2 regions of the Companilactobacillus halodurans genome follow, and region 1 is predicted to be linked to the other one. Evidence: a T-box and tRNA genes for the amino acid it is inferred to sense, from the RefSeq annotation. Region 1 holds a T-box; the other holds one or more tRNA genes.
What was found. The T-box of region 1 lies ahead of leuS (leucine--tRNA ligase). A T-box ahead of a tRNA ligase gene usually reads a tRNA of that ligase, here a tRNA-Leu.

Region 1 (9,137 bases):
ATTTATTTACTTCTGAGTCAGTTTCAGAGGGACATCCAGATAAAGTTGCTGATCAAATTAGTGATGCAATTCTCGATGCAATTTTAGCAAAGGATAAAGATGCACGTGTTGCCTGCGAAACAACTGTCACAACTGGTCTTGTATTAGTTGTTGGTGAGATTTCAACTTCAGCATATGTCGATATTCAAAGTGTAGTTCGTAAGACTATCACTGATATTGGCTATGATGGTTCAAATCCTGGTTTCGATGGAAATAGCTGTGCCGTTTTAGTCGCACTTGATGAACAATCACCTGATATTGCTCAAGGTGTTGATGACGCGCTAGAAAGACGTGACAACAACAAAGATATTGATCCATTGGACCAAATTGGTGCCGGTGATCAAGGATTTGTTTTTGGTTTTGCAACAAATGAAACTAAAGAGTTCATGCCTTTGCCAATTTCACTGGCTCATAAGTTAATGAGAAAGACTGCTGAAGTTAGAAAGAACGGAACAATTGATTACTTGATGCCAGATGCTAAGTCACAAGTAACTATCGAATACGATGAAAACGATCATCCAGTTCGTGTTGATACAATTGTTTTGAGTACTCAACATAAAGCTGAGGCTAGTCTGGATCAAGTTAAAAAAGACATCAAGAAATATGTTATTGATGAAGTAGTTCCAGCAAACATGATGGATGACAAGACTAAGATTTTAATTAATCCAACAGGTCGTTTTGTTATCGGTGGACCAGAAGGGGATTCTGGTCTAACTGGACGTAAAGTTATCGTTGATACTTACGGTGGTTTTGCTCGTCATGGTGGTGGTGCCTTCTCAGGTAAGGATGCTACTAAAGTTGACCGTTCAGCTAGTTACGCTGCCAGATACATCGCTAAAAACCTTGTAGCTGCCGGTGTTGCTGAAAAGGTTGAAATTCAAATTGCTTACGCTATTGGTGTGGCAAGACCTGTATCAATTCACGTTGATACATTTGGTACTAGTGACTTTTCTGAAGAACAAATTGAAAAATGTATCAATGAGTTCTTTGATCTTCGTCCACTAGGTATCATTGAAATGCTTGATTTACAAAGACCAATTTATAAGAAGACGGCCGCATATGGTCACTTCGGACGTACAGATATCGATTTACCATGGGAAAAACTTGATAAAGTTGATGATATCAAGAACTTCTTACATATTTAATCGGTGATTACAGAGGCGTTCTTAAAGGTAAACTTTAGGAAGCGTCTCTTTTTTTTATGGGAGGAATTATTTAATGGCACAAAAAAATCAATCGAATGTTGTAATTGTCACTATCGCGGTATTTATTGCGACATTTATGACAGCAATTGAGGGGACGATTGTCTCGACGGCGATGCCAACAATTATTGGAAGTTTGCATGGCGTCAGTTTAATGAACTGGGTCTTTTCAATTTATTTGCTGATGACGGCGGTAGCTACGCCTATTTATGGAAAATTATCAGATATTATTGGACGAAAACCGATTCTTTTGATAGGTTTAGTTATTTTTGTTATTGGTTCGACTCTTTGTGCGATGTCGAACTCGATGTTGACATTGATTTTAGCTCGGGTGATTCAAGGTATTGGTTCTGGTGCCATTCAGCCTTTGACTTTTACGATTATCGCTGACATTTATCCACTGGAAAAAAGAGCTAAAATCCTTGGTTTCAATGGTTCCGCGTGGGGAATTGCTGCAATTATTGCGCCATTATTAGGTGGTTTTATTGTTGAACAATTAAGCTGGCACTGGGTTTTCTTGATTAACTTGCCAGTTGGTCTATTGACTATGGCTTTGATTTGGTTCTTCTTTAAAGAAGACAAGAGAGAACATGAAAAAATAAAAATTGACTATTCAGGTACAATTTTGTTGATTTTGGTTCTTTTGCCATTGATGTTGGCACTTCAATACATTGGTAGCACTAATCCAATGTTGCCAATAGGTTTAGTTTTAGTTTCGATTATTTCAATCTTTGTGTTTATCAAAGTTGAAAAACATGTTAGTGATCCAATTTTACCTTTAGAGCTATTTAAAAATAAAACTTTTGTTATTCAAAATGTTTTAGCACTTTTGGTTAGTGGTTTCTTGATTGGTTTTGAAGCTTATATCCCAACTTGGATGCAAGGTCTACTAGGATTAAGCCCTTCAATGGGAGGATTTGCTGTCACACCTAGTTCCATAGTTTGGATTTTGGGTTCATTCTGGGCTGGTACGTTGATAAAAAAAATGGCACCTAATCGTGTCATTTATATCAGTCTCTTTTTCTTAGCCATTGCTAATGGTTTGTTATTGTTAGCAAATGCCAGCACGCCATTTTGGTACTTCTGCGGTTTAGCAGGGATTGCAGGTCTAGGTTTTGGTTTAACGATTACCACAACTACTGTCACAGCCCAAACGGTTGTCGACCCAGAAAATGTTGGAGTGGCAACGAGTTTTAATACGTTGTTGCGGACTATTGGTCAATCGATGATGGTTTCAGTTTATGGAATCGTTTTGAATACAGCTTTAGCCAAAGGGGCTGCAGAAAACAAAAATATTACAGTCGATATGATGAATCAATTGATTGATCCACAAACGGCTAGTTCCTTGCCACATCAGCTTTTACCCAAAATGCGACAAATTCTTTTTTCAGGATTGCACAATATTTACGTCGCTTCTCTTGTACTATTAGTAGTGGGATTAATTCTTAATGCCTTTGAGTTGAAGAATAAAAAAATCCTTCATGCTAAATAATAGAGTATTGAAAGTTAGGATTGTAGCCGCTAAGAGGTAGCCACCGAGGACATCGCTAGGATAGTGGACACCTAAAAAGATTCGACTGTAACCAACCAAAATAACCAACAAAATGGCAATCATACTGATAATTATTTTGATGCTGATTTTTTTGAAGATAAATAAACTAATTATCAGTACTGAAATGTATAAAGCAAATGAACTGGCAGAATGTCCACTGGGGAAACTATAACCTCCGGCATAGACGAAATGATGATGTTCAGGGCGTGGTCTTTGAACGATCAGTTTGATCAAACTATTGAGTCCAGCAACGACGACCTTATTTAAGACTAGAAAAATGGCAGCATAGTTATATTTTTTAATTATTAATATGATAAAAATAATCGCTGCTATTGTAATGGTTTGATAGGTGTCACCAATATTGGTAACTTGTCGGAAGAAAGTAAGCGTCAGGTCATTTGCATGATAGATTTGCCTAATTAAAGTCATGTCGAAGTTTTTGATTAAAGTTGTTTTTAGAGCTACATTCAAGCTCCAAAAGCAAAAGGCGACCAGTAAAAGTATATTTAGGATAGTTATTTTTGCAAATATTTTCATAATTTTTGATCTCTCTATTGTTTAAGTTTTTGTTAAGAAATATAATAAAGTATAAAGATTTTGAGGGAGAGCAGATACTTATGGTTATAACACGTCGTGAGCGCAAAATCGAAGATAGTCGTTTGACTAAATTAAATAATAAAAAAAATAAGAACGCAAATTTACGTCGAAATATGACAATTTTGGGGTCTAGTGTTTTTGTCGGCACTGCCGTAGCTGAAATTACTAGTATTTCTGCGCCAACGCCAGTTAAGGCTGAGGCTTTGTCGGTCAGCAATTTAATATCACAAAATTCAGCGGCAGTTACTACTCCCGTAAGTTCCACTGGTGTCGGTGATGAGCAATTTCTTGATTATATTGGTAATTCGGCTCGTAAATTAGCTTCTAACAATGACCTGTATGCGTCAGTTATGATTGCTCAGGCCATGGTTGAAAGCGGTTGGGGAACTAGTGGCTTAGCAAGTTCGCCAAACTATAATCTCTTTGGTATCAAGGGAAGTTACAAGGATTCATCTGTTAATATGGGTACTCAAGAAGATGATGGAACAGGTAATCTTTATTCAATTAGTTCTAATTTTAGAAAATATCCTTCATACAAAGAGTCTTTGGAAGACTACGTCAGTTTAATTCGTGGCGGTACTTCAGAAAATTCACAATTATACGCTGGAGCTTGGAAGAGTAACACTGATTCTTATAAAGATGCTACAAAATTTTTAACAGGCCGTTATGCAACCGATACAACATATGCTGATAAATTGAATAGTATGATTGAAAAGTACGATTTGACTCAATTTGATACTAATCTTTCAGATAAGGATCAGACATACACTGTCAGTCAAGGCGATACTGTTCAATCAATTGCTGATAAATTTAATATAGATAAGAACAGTTTGATGAGTTTGAATAATTTGAAGACTGATAATTATATTTATCCAGGCAAGACTTTGACGATTAAAAAGATTATTGGCAATGACGCCACACAGACAACTCAAGCTGCATCGTTGACGAATTTGGCAAATACTACGAATACCAATAGTTCTAATGACAACGATAAAATTGTTGATACAGGGAATGTTTCAGACGCTTATGGAACTCAACAAGCTCCAGTTATTGTTCAAGATGAACGCAATGGAGTTAAAAAGTATGTTGCTTCTGACGATACGACCGATACATCTTCAATCGATGTGCAAAATGATTATAATTCAAATGATAATAACGATTCAGGAAATAAAAATAATTATACTGTAACTGTTCAAAGTGGCGATACAATTGATTCAATTGCTTCACAAGCAGGAACAACGATTGACAATATTAAACAATTAAATAACTTAAATTCAGATTTATTGGTTGTCGGTCAATCATTATTGGTATAGAATGTAAAACAACGGAAATAGTAGATAATAGAAATGCTTCTCAGAAAGTGCATGGGGATGTGAATGCATAGATTTCTATTTTCGAACTCGTCCACTGATTTAGTTGCCGAACTTCAGTAAGCGACTGCGAATGATCCTCGTTAAGGATTTCAAGAGTCGTACTTATTTAGTGCGGAACTTAGGTGGTAACGCGATAACTCGTCCTATGATTATATAATCATGGGACTTTTTTTGTATAGGAGGAAAAATATGTACAATCACAATACCGTAGAGAAAAAATGGCAAAAGTATTGGAAAGAACACGATACTTTTAGAACAACTAATGATCCAAAGAAAAAGAATTTTTATGCCTTGGATATGTTCCCATACCCATCAGGACAAGGACTTCACGTAGGTCACCCTGAAGGATACACAGCAACAGATATTGTTGCCAGAATGAAACGTGCACAAGGATATAATGTTTTGCATCCAATGGGCTTCGATGCTTTTGGGTTGCCAGCTGAACAATATGCTTTGAATACGGGTCACAATCCTGCTGACTTCACAGAAAAAAATATTCAAAACTTCAAGCGTCAAATCAATTCATTAGGCTTCTCTTACGATTGGGATCGTGAAGTACAAACAACTGATCCTAAGTTCTATAAGTGGACACAATGGATCTTTGAACAAATGTACAAAAAAGGTCTCGCTTATGAAGCAGAAGTACCAGTTAACTGGTCTCCAGATTTAGGTACAGTTGTGGCTAATGAGGAAATTATCGATGGCAAAACAGAGCGTGGCGGTTTCCCAGTTATTAGAAAACCAATGCGTCAATGGATGCTAAAGATTACAGCTTATGCAGACAGATTGATCGATGACCTTGATGATATCGATTGGCCAGAAAGTATCAAAGAACAACAAAGAAATTGGATTGGTCGCTCAGTTGGTGCTCAAATCACTTTCCCAGTTGTTGGTTTTGACGATAAAATCGATGTCTTCACAACTAGACCAGATACTGTTTTTGGAGTTCAATACATGACTTTAGCTCCAGAACATGATTTAGTTGATAAGATTACTACTCCTGAACAAAAAGCAGCTGTAGATGCATATAAAGAAAAAGTTTCACACAAGTCAGATCTTGATAGAACTGATTTGAATGATGAAAAGACCGGAGTCTTCACAGGAGCTTACGCTACTAATCCTGTCAATGGCGACAGAATTCCAATTTGGATTTCTGATTATGTCTTGGTAACTTATGGTACAGGTGCCGTTATGGCCGTTCCTGCTCATGATGATCGTGATTTTGCTTTTGCTAAGAAATTCAATTTACCAATGAAACAAGTTATTGAAGGAAATCTTGATGACGGTGCCATTACTGGTGATGGCAAACATATTAATTCTGATTTCTTGGATGGATTGAACAAAAAAGATGCTATCGATCGCATGGTTGAATATCTTGAGGATAAAGGCTTTGGTAAGAAAAAAGTTAACTATCGTCTTCGTGATTGGGTCTTCTCACGTCAAAGATATTGGGGTGAACCAATCCCTGTCATTCACTGGGAAGATGGAACGACTTCATTAGTTCCAGAAAATGAATTGCCATTGGAATTACCAGCTGATCAAGATATCAAACCTTCAGGTACTGGTGAAAGTCCACTTGCTAATTTAACTGATTGGGTAAATGTTGTGGATAAAAATGGTCGTAAAGGTAAACGTGAAACTAATACGATGCCACAATGGGCTGGTTCTTCATGGTATTACTTGAGATATATCGATCCACATAACGATAAAGAGTTGGCTGATTATGACTTATTGAAACAATGGCTACCAGTTGACTTGTATATTGGTGGAGCTGAACATGCTGTCTTGCACTTGTTATACGCAAGATTTTGGCACAAGGTATTATATGATTTGGGTGTTGTCCCAACTAAAGAACCATTCCAAAAATTATTTAATCAAGGAATGATTTTAGGCAAGGGTCATGAAAAGATGTCTAAGTCTAAAGGTAATGTCGTTAACCCTGATGATGTCGTTGAATCATACGGTGCTGATACTTTGAGAACTTATGAAATGTTCATGGGTCCATTGGATGCTTCAATTGCCTGGTCAGAAAATGGCTTGTCAGGTTCAGCTAAATTCTTGGATCGTGTTTGGAACTTATTCATTAATGATGATGATTACAGCACAATTCGTGAAGGCTTCTTAACTAAGGAAAATGACGGTAAATTAGATAAAGTTTATAATGAAACAGTTAAGAAAGTAACTGAAGACTTTGATGCTTTACACTTTAACACTGCTATTTCTCAAATGATGGTCTTTGTTAACGAAGCACATAAGGTTGACACAATGCCTAAGGCTTACGCTGAAGGTCTAGTGAAGATGCTTGCACCAATTGCTCCACACATGATGGAGGAACTTTGGAGTAAGTTTGGTCACGATGAATCAATCAGTTACGCTAAATGGCCTACTTATGATGAAAAGAAATTGGTTTCTGATACAGTTGAAATCATTTTACAAGTCAATGGTAAACTTAGAGACAAGATTAAAGTTGCTACAGGAACTTCTAAAGATGATTTAGAAAAAATGGCTACAACTGATGAAAAAGTTAAGAAATTTACAGATGGCAAAAATATCGTTAAGATAATTGCTATTCCTAATAAATTAGTTAATATCGTAGTAAAATAGGAAATAAGAAAAAGAGCTTCGGATTTTCCGAAGCTCTTTTTTTACGTCATTGATGGCAGAGACCAAGCAGTATTTAATATTATATATGATATGAAGGAATTTCAATTGAGAATAATTGCTTAATGCAAACTTTTAGGTGAGTTTTAATAATGAATCAATCTCTTGCCATCAATAGATTTATATTACCATTTATCTTGATTAAATAGCCTTTACAATTTATCGTATCTGTAAAGTTTAAGCAACATTTGAAATTAATTTGCAATTTAGTTAATTTAAGAGTAATTTTAGATTTTTAAGATGAGAACTTTGCTATAATTAAATGGACAGTTTTTAAGGTGGTGCATGTTTTGGGCGTAAATAATAGCCGTGATAATGAAGAAGTTATGCCGGTGTTGGAACCAGAAGTTTCTTCACAAGATACCATGTTGAAAGGTTCAGCATGGATGACGGCTGGAAGTATTTTTTCACGTATTTTAGGTGCAATATATATCATCCCTTGGATGGCTTGGATGGGCTCATATTATCCAGCTGCTAATGCTCTATTTGCCAAAGGATACAATATTTATAGTTTATTTTTAATCGTGTCGACAGCAGGTATTCCGGGTGCGATATCGAAACAGATTTCACATTATAATGCCTTAGATCAGTATTCGACAGGTAACAAATTATTCAAACATGGATTAAAAATCATGACTTTTATGGGAGTGATTTTTGGAGCCATTATGTACTTTGGAGCACCAGTTCTAGCGACATTGTTCACTGATGGCGACCCACGAAGTATCCCAGTTATCAAATCTTTAGCCGTAGCGGTTTTGATAATTCCTATCTTGAGTATTTTAAGAGGTTATTTGCAAGGCTATGCAGATATGGCGCCTTCAGCCATCTCGCAGTTTATTGAGCAGATTGCTCGTGTTGTTTACATGTTGATTGCGACTTATATCATTATGGTCATTAATAAGGGCAGTTATATTAATGCTGTTGTTCAATCGACATTTGCGGCTTTTATCGGAGCAGCTTTTGCAATTGGAATCCTAGTTTTAGCTCTCTTAAAGAAACTACCAAAATTAAGGCAGCTTTCGCGTAACGGTAAGCCAGTGACTGATGTAAATGAAAGAAACTTTACTAAAGAGATTTTTGAGCAAGCTGTTCCATTTATCATTCTCGATGCCGGAATAACTTTCTTTAATCTTTATGATCAGTCAACTTTTAATCAATTTATGAGAATGTTCGTCAATGCGACGGGTGCACAATTGGATAACTATTATTCATTGTTTGGTTTTCAAGCTAATAAATTAATTATGATTATCGTGTCATTGTCGACCGCTATGGCCGTTACAGCAGTGCCGATTTTATCTGGCCTCTATTCAAAAGGAGACGAAGGAAAGATTGAAGGACAAATTTCTAATACTTTGGAGTTATTCTTTTTTATTATGATTCCGGCTTCTTTAGGAATGTATGCTGTGGCTCAACCATTATGGACGACATTCTATCGTTATGACGCCTTAGGAGTTTTGATGTTGCAATTCTCATCAGTAATTTCAATTCTACTAGGATTGTTTACCGTTCTTTCCGCAGTTTTGCAAGCGTTGTATCGTAATCGTTTAGCTATTAAGTACTTTGTTTATGGTTTTATTGTTAAAGTGGTCGTTCAATTGCCAATGATTGCCATCTTCCATGAATTTGGACCTTTAGTAGCAACCAGTATCGGAATGGCCGTAGTTTGTTGGTTAATGACTAAAGAATTACATGCAATTTATCCATTTGATACTG
Region 2 (6,860 bases), on a different contig from region 1:
CCTGAAGCATTGAAAGAAGCATTTAGAACTAATCCACGTATCAAGATTTTCTTGCTTAATTTCCCAAGTAATCCTACTGGCGTTAGTTATACAGAAGATGAACTGAGAGCATTGGCAGACGTCTTGAAGCAACATGATGTTTTTGTGATCAGTGACGAAATTTATAGTGAATTGACCTATAATTTCAAGCATGTGTCATTTGGTAAAATTTTACCTGAGCAAACGATTCTTTTGAATGGATTGTCTAAGTCGCATGCTATGACTGGTTGGCGTTTTGGTATTATTTGTGGACCAGCAGCAGTTATTTCGCAAATCAATAAGATTCACGAATTAGCTACAACTTCTATTTCATCAATCACGCAATATGCAGCCTTGGAAGCCTATACCAACGGGTATGACGATCCAATTTCTATGAGGGATCAATACAAGGCAAGACGTGATGTTTTACATAAGGGCTTAAACGAATTAGGTTTCGATTGTCCAGATCCAGATGGGGCATTCTACCTATTTGCTAAGATTCCTGATGAATACGAACAAGATGATGTTAAATTTGCCAACGATTTACTAGAAAAAGAACACTTAGCAATTTTGCCAGGTAGTTTCTTCGGTGTTGGTGGTAAAGGTCATCTCAGATTTAGCTATGCCGCAAGTATGGACAACATTAATACTTGTGTATCTAAATTAGGGGACTTCCTAAAGAAGCCGCAGAAAGTAGCAAATATCGAGGAGTAAAATGCTAAGTAAATTTCAAAATGTTATTAGCAAATTAATTATTATTTGCGTGGGAATCTTTACATCTGTTGTATTGATTCAAATGGGAAGTTTCTACACAGTAAATTATCTAAAAATTGAACCAGTATTAGCAATACTGGTTCTTCTTTGTGCCATTATTCTTACTTTAGGAGTCGGTTATCTGCTGTTTAGGATTCGAGACGATGATTTAAAACTCAATCGTTTGATTTTAATTAGCATGTTGTTGATATTTATCTTAGTTGCTGTAATTTGGTTAGCAATTGTTCCTAAAACGCAAATCAGTGATTTTAAGGCCTTTTGGACTACAGCTCCAAAGGCTTTGTCGGGGAAAAATATTTTTGTTCACGATAATGATTATTTTGCTAAATGGGCCTATCAAACTGGCTTTTTAGTTTATGTTATGGGCGTCGTCAAAATTTTTGGGCACCATGTCATTGCGGTTCAATTATTGAATGTTTTCTATCAAGTTGTAATTTTGTATTTGGTTTATCAGCTTTCCATCAAATTGTTCAATAAAGTAAAAATTGCTCGTTTAGCCGTATTTTTACTAATGATTGACCTAGATTGGTTTGCACTGAATAGCCAAGCTGATAATCAATATATCGGGATGATGTTTTTCTTATTGACGTTTTATTTAATTCTAAAGGACCGTTATTGGTCTTATATTTTAGCCGGAGTAACTTTGGGACTTGGCAGTATTGTTAGACCGATAGGTCCAGTTATTATTGCAGGAATCGTCGTTTACGCTTTATTGTTCTTATTTATTTCTAATAATAAATTCGATTGGTCTAAAATTTTAAAAGTTTTGATTACGCTAGTTATTTACCAAGTGATTTTTTCTGGAGCTGGCTTAATGGTCAAAAGTTCCGGTTTAAACTCTTTTGGGCTCTCGAATCGCGATTCGGAGTGGAAATTCGTCGTTGGACTAGATGCTAATTCAAATGGTTCATATGATCAAGGGATGGTGAACCGGTTTGATTTAAGTGAAAGCCGCAACAAGATGAGTAAAAAGGAACATCAAGTCATCAAAGAAAATGTTGCTAATTTGAATGCAACGCATGGTTGGCTGAAATTATTCTGGCATAAAAATGAAACGCTTTGGGCTGGAAGATCAGGAACAATTGACTTCACAGGCTTAGAAACTAAACATTCTCTAAGTTTAACTAATCATATAAAGCTTCTTGGTTACTTAGGAAGCGTCATGCTGATTATCTTTTCTTGGATTGGTTCATTATGTCTCTGGAAAAAATCGCACGATAAAGAGATGTTTTTGATATTATTACCTTTGATGGCATACGCTGTTGTACAATTATTGATTGAAGTGCAGGGTCGCTATCGACTCGAATTTTTACCTGTAATTGCAATTTTAGGTGGCTTAGGTCTCTTTAAGATTTGCGAATGGGTTGGATCGAAATGGGGAAAAGTTAATGTCTGATTTATTTAAGTTAAGTATTGTCGTTCCTTGTTATAACGAAGAGGAAGTCTTGCATGAAACGACCAAAGAATTAATGGCAATTTTACAAAATTTAGTTGATGAAAGGAAGATTACTGAAAATAGTAAAATTGTTTTCGTTGATGATGGTAGTCGTGATAAAACTTGGCAATTGATCGATGGTTTCTCAAAACAGTATCACTTTGTCTCTGGGGTTAAGTTAAGTCGTAATTTTGGACATCAAGGCGCTTTATTGGCCGGTGTGACGAGTGCTTCCAAGGATTCTGACGCCGTTATAACGATAGATGCCGACTTGCAAGATGACGTCAATGCCATTCCTAAAATGGTTGATGAGTATTTAAAGGGAGCAGAAGTAGTCTATGGCGTTAGAAATAATCGTGACACTGATACTGCCTTTAAACGGGGTACTGCTGAACTATTTTACAAGTTCATGGGATTTCTAGGCGTGAAACTTGTTCCTGATTCAGCTGATTATCGATTGCTCAGTCAACGAGCTTGCGATGTTTTATTGAGTTATCAAGAAAGAAATCTCTTTTTGCGAGGAATCGTTCCTTTAGTTGGATTCAAATCGGCTAAGGTCTACTATGCTAGAAAAGAACGATTTGCTGGAGAATCGAAATATCCATTGAGAAAGATGATTAAGTTTGCGATGGACGGTATCACGTCATTTTCAATCGTTCCAATCAAAATGATTATGGGCTTAGGTTTTCTAATTGTTTTAATTAGTATTTTGCTGTTGATTTACAGTTTTGTTAGAAAAATCAATGGTCACGTCGTCGTAGGTTGGTCGTCATTAATGATATCCATCTGGGCCCTTGGTGGTGTACAATTGATTAGTATCAGTGTCATCGGCGAATATGTTGGTAAGATTTTTAGCGAAGTTAAACAACGTCCAAGATTTACCATCGAAAAGGATATTTACACTGAAAAGACTCAAGAAGAAAATAAGAGGTAATTGTTATGAATGCCGCACAAAAGAAAGCTATGAATTATGGTCAATTGATCAATGAAACTGTTCAATCGATTCAAGATGAACAAGATAAGTTAAATCCAGAATTTGAAAAGATTCGTGACGCTTTGGATCGTAGCAAAGTGGATAAAATGGATGATGTCGAATATGCAAGGGTTCAAAAAGATTTCACAACCGGAACTAAGAACTATCAAACAACTTTAGCTAAATTGGAAAAGGGCAAAGCTCCTGCTCGTTTGATGGGTACGCATATTTCATTAGTATCTGCATTTAAGAAGTATGTTGAAGCTTGTTCAGAAATGACAACTAGTATTGGTGACAAGAAACAAGTTGATCGCCACAGTTTTGATGAAGCTGAAAAGAAACAAGACGAATACATGGATAAGTTTTCAAAACTAATTCAAAAGTTGACTAATTTAGCCTAATGACTGATTTAGAATTAACAGAATTAATAAAAAAGGTTTCCCAAGATGATTTTGGGAAGCCTTTTATTCACTATGCTTGTTTTAATAATCGTTTGAGGACGACTGGTGGCCGTTTTCACTTGAATGATCGTCACATTGACATTAATCCTAAAATCTATCAAGACTTTGGTTATGAAACCTTGGTAGGTGTGATCAAGCACGAATTGTGTCACTATCACTTATATAATGACCATTTGCCAGCTCAGCATAAGGACCGAACTTTTAAAGCTTTGCTGAAGCAAGTGGGAGGTTTGCGTTATTCTCCGATAACTAGTTCCGTGAAGAATCGGAAGTATCATCTTTATCAATGTCAGAACTGTCATCAAACTTATTTTCGAGTCAAAAAAATCAATACTAGACGTTTCGTTTGCGGTAAATGCCACGGTCATTTGAAATATCTCAAGGACATTCAAAAATTGCCTTGAAAATTTTCTTAATTATGTGTATAGTATTACTCGTACGCGGGTATGGCGGAACTGGCAGACGCGCAAGACTAAGGATCTTGTGGAGAGTTATCTCCGTGGAAGTTCGAATCTTCTTACCCGCATCAGTTAAGTAGTTGAACATCTGTTCAACTACTTTTTTTGTGTATTTTGGAAATATAAAATCTTATAGATTTGATTTATTTAATATTTGTAACCCATATATGTATATTTTTGTTAGTAATTATAGTATTATTGATAAATGTCAAAGCAAAGATAGGAGTGTGTTGCCATTGTTTCTTGGATCTATTATTTATAATAAACGACGAGAAATGAATTTAACTCAAGTTGAGCTGGCTCAAGATGTTTGTACTCAAAATACTATTAGTAAAATAGAGAAACATAATGTTGCACCAACTGTAAATATTCTAATCAAAATATGCCTAAGATTAGACTTAACTTTAAACGATGTATTTAGTGAATTTTCATCTAAAGCAAACAATCAAGAAAATATTCTTGATAAAATTGAAGAAAAAGCCTTACTAAAAGATATTGATGGTTTGGATAAAGAGATTGATTCATTACGAAGTAAATTGAGCAACGATGATTGGAAACAATACGAGTTGATCAATGGTGTTTTGGACTTTTGGAAGAACAATATTGAAACTTCAATGTTTACGTTCGATAAGGTACTACAATATACCAAATCTGATGAAACTGATGTTTATACTTTATTAGCTTATTTGTTCAAAGGTTTACGATACTCGAATCAAGGTTTTGCCGATCAAGCATCATATTATTTCAAAATGATCACTGCAGCCTTTGAAGAAGAAAAAGATATCGATAATGCCAGTGACTTAGAAATTCTCTTTATTTATAAAATGATTGCTCAATCATTTGACGAAATGAAGTTATATGATGATGCTTATCAACTAAGTCAAGAAGGATTAGATTTTGCTCAAGAGAGAAATGTTTCATATTTCTTAGATGAGTTGAACTATTCAGCTGCTTTAGCCTTACAAAATGGCGTTAATCATAAACAAGCTTATGAAGACCATTATAATTTAGCTTATTATCTAGCTAAATTAAATGATAACAAGTCATTAATGCATGATATAAAAAACATGCAAAACATTGGTTAAATATGTTTAAACAAGTTATACTTTGGATAGTCTAAGGAGACTAAGGAAGTATAAAAAATGAAGAAAAAATTTGTAGTAGTGTTATTCATTCTTCTACTAGGTTTTGGATTTTCATTTATACCTGTCCAAAGTGTCAAGGCTGAATCCGTGACTAGCGGGTACTTTGTCGATGCTTATCGCACTGCAGAAATGTATAATTCAAAAGGCGATTCGCTCGATAAGGCTGTATCAGAGAATAGTGATTGGTATCTTGGTAAAACGATTGATATCAATGGAACAAATTATTACCAAATTGGGAAAGATGAGTATTTGAATTCAAGCGATAGCTATATTTATCGCGATAGACCGGAAGTTATCCGAGTTACGACTGATGAGGATGTCCCAGTTTATGATCACAACTTTGTTGAGAGTTCCAAAGTCGCTCTAGCTCCTGGTACTTATTGGTATTCAGATCGTGTGATTTCCACTTCAGATGGAATGCCATTCGTTAGAATTGCAACTGATGAGTACGTAGGTATGTGGTACGTCATTCAACAATCTTTTACAGAAAAATACTAGTTAGAACTTAGAGAAAAATTTTTCTCACGAGTTCAAAAGAGACTATCAATTTATTTGATGAATTGGTAGTCCCTTTTTTAGTCTTTAATAGATAATGAGTGAAAATTTGTATTTAAGATAAAATTTTGTAAAAAATATTTTTTTGGAAAAGATTATCTTCATGTAATATATGTCTACGAAAGTAAATAGTACCAACGTTTATAACGTTTTCTTCTTTTTTTGATAATATTTATATAGAAATTTTTATAGAAAAAAGCAAGAAAAATTAGAGTTTTTTGTTGTAATAGTGGATAAATGCTTGTACTATTAAGTTGCTTATAATTATGCCGAAAATGTATGAGCAGTGTGTGAAATATTAAAATATTTGTTCTATGAATTTAAAAAATCAATTTTTGTGTACGCTATTTTTCTGCCAAAAAATAGTGTACGAGGGAATTAACAACAATATAGTGAGGTCAAAAATATGAAAAAATCTATTTTACTCTTAGTGTGCGCACTAATGGGTGCAGGAAGTGCTGTAACTAGCACAATTGGGGCAGCTACTGACGTAAATGCTCAATCAGTAAGCCAAGGAAATTATGCTCAAGTAAGTAGCGACGAAGCACAGCTGTATAACCAAATGGGGATAAAATCAACGTTGCTTTGCAAAAAAACAGCACTTGGAAAGTTGCTAAAACTCAAAGTATCAATGGTACTGATTACTTCCAAGTCGCACCAAATCAATTCTTGAGTTCAAAAGATGGATTTGCATACAAAAACCGTCAAATGACTATTAAGGTTCAATCACTTGACGGTGCTGATAAAGCTGTTAAAGTTTATGATCATAATTTAGTACAAAAAACAGACGTATCGCTTGCACCTAATAGCAAGTGGGCTACAGATACAGTCATCAATACGTCAAACGGTATGCCTTTCTTACGTGTTGCTCCTGATGAGTACGTTGCCATGTACGATGTCGTTGAACAACAATTTAAGGCTACTATTTAATTATAGTGTGTGTGAAATATTAATCTCTAAAAGATGTTTGTGGTATGCCGACCATGAACATCTTTTTTTGTCTATATTTTTGGCTGTTCGTCAAATTAAGTTGATGGCAGT

Region 2: it encodes a tRNA-Leu, which carries the amino acid that the T-box ahead of leuS (leucine--tRNA ligase) is inferred to sense. The anticodon was not compared.

Annotation. Positions count from the first base shown of each region.
Region 1 covers NZ_VDFO01000001.1:41,889-51,025, reverse strand. Annotated here, with positions in the region: gene metK (methionine adenosyltransferase) at 1-1,184, shown strand, start outside; gene FHL05_RS00190 (MDR family MFS transporter) at 1,258-2,733, shown strand; gene FHL05_RS00185 (phosphatase PAP2 family protein) at 2,680-3,330, opposite strand; gene FHL05_RS00180 (glucosaminidase domain-containing protein) at 3,411-4,703, shown strand; T-box leader at 4,702-4,912, shown strand; gene leuS (leucine--tRNA ligase) at 4,953-7,367, shown strand; gene FHL05_RS00170 (putative polysaccharide biosynthesis protein) at 7,751-9,137, shown strand, end outside.
Region 2 covers NZ_VDFO01000064.1:93-6,952, reverse strand. Annotated here, with positions in the region: gene FHL05_RS11970 (aminotransferase class I/II-fold pyridoxal phosphate-dependent enzyme) at 1-732, shown strand, start outside; gene FHL05_RS11965 (ArnT family glycosyltransferase) at 734-2,188, shown strand; gene FHL05_RS11960 (glycosyltransferase family 2 protein) at 2,181-3,161, shown strand; gene FHL05_RS11955 (hypothetical protein) at 3,167-3,601, shown strand; gene FHL05_RS11950 (SprT family protein) at 3,601-4,065, shown strand; tRNA gene FHL05_RS11945 (tRNA-Leu) at 4,102-4,187, shown strand; gene FHL05_RS11940 (helix-turn-helix domain-containing protein) at 4,287-5,204, shown strand; gene FHL05_RS11935 (SLAP domain-containing protein) at 5,262-5,762, shown strand; gene FHL05_RS11930 (SLAP domain-containing protein) at 6,393-6,749, shown strand.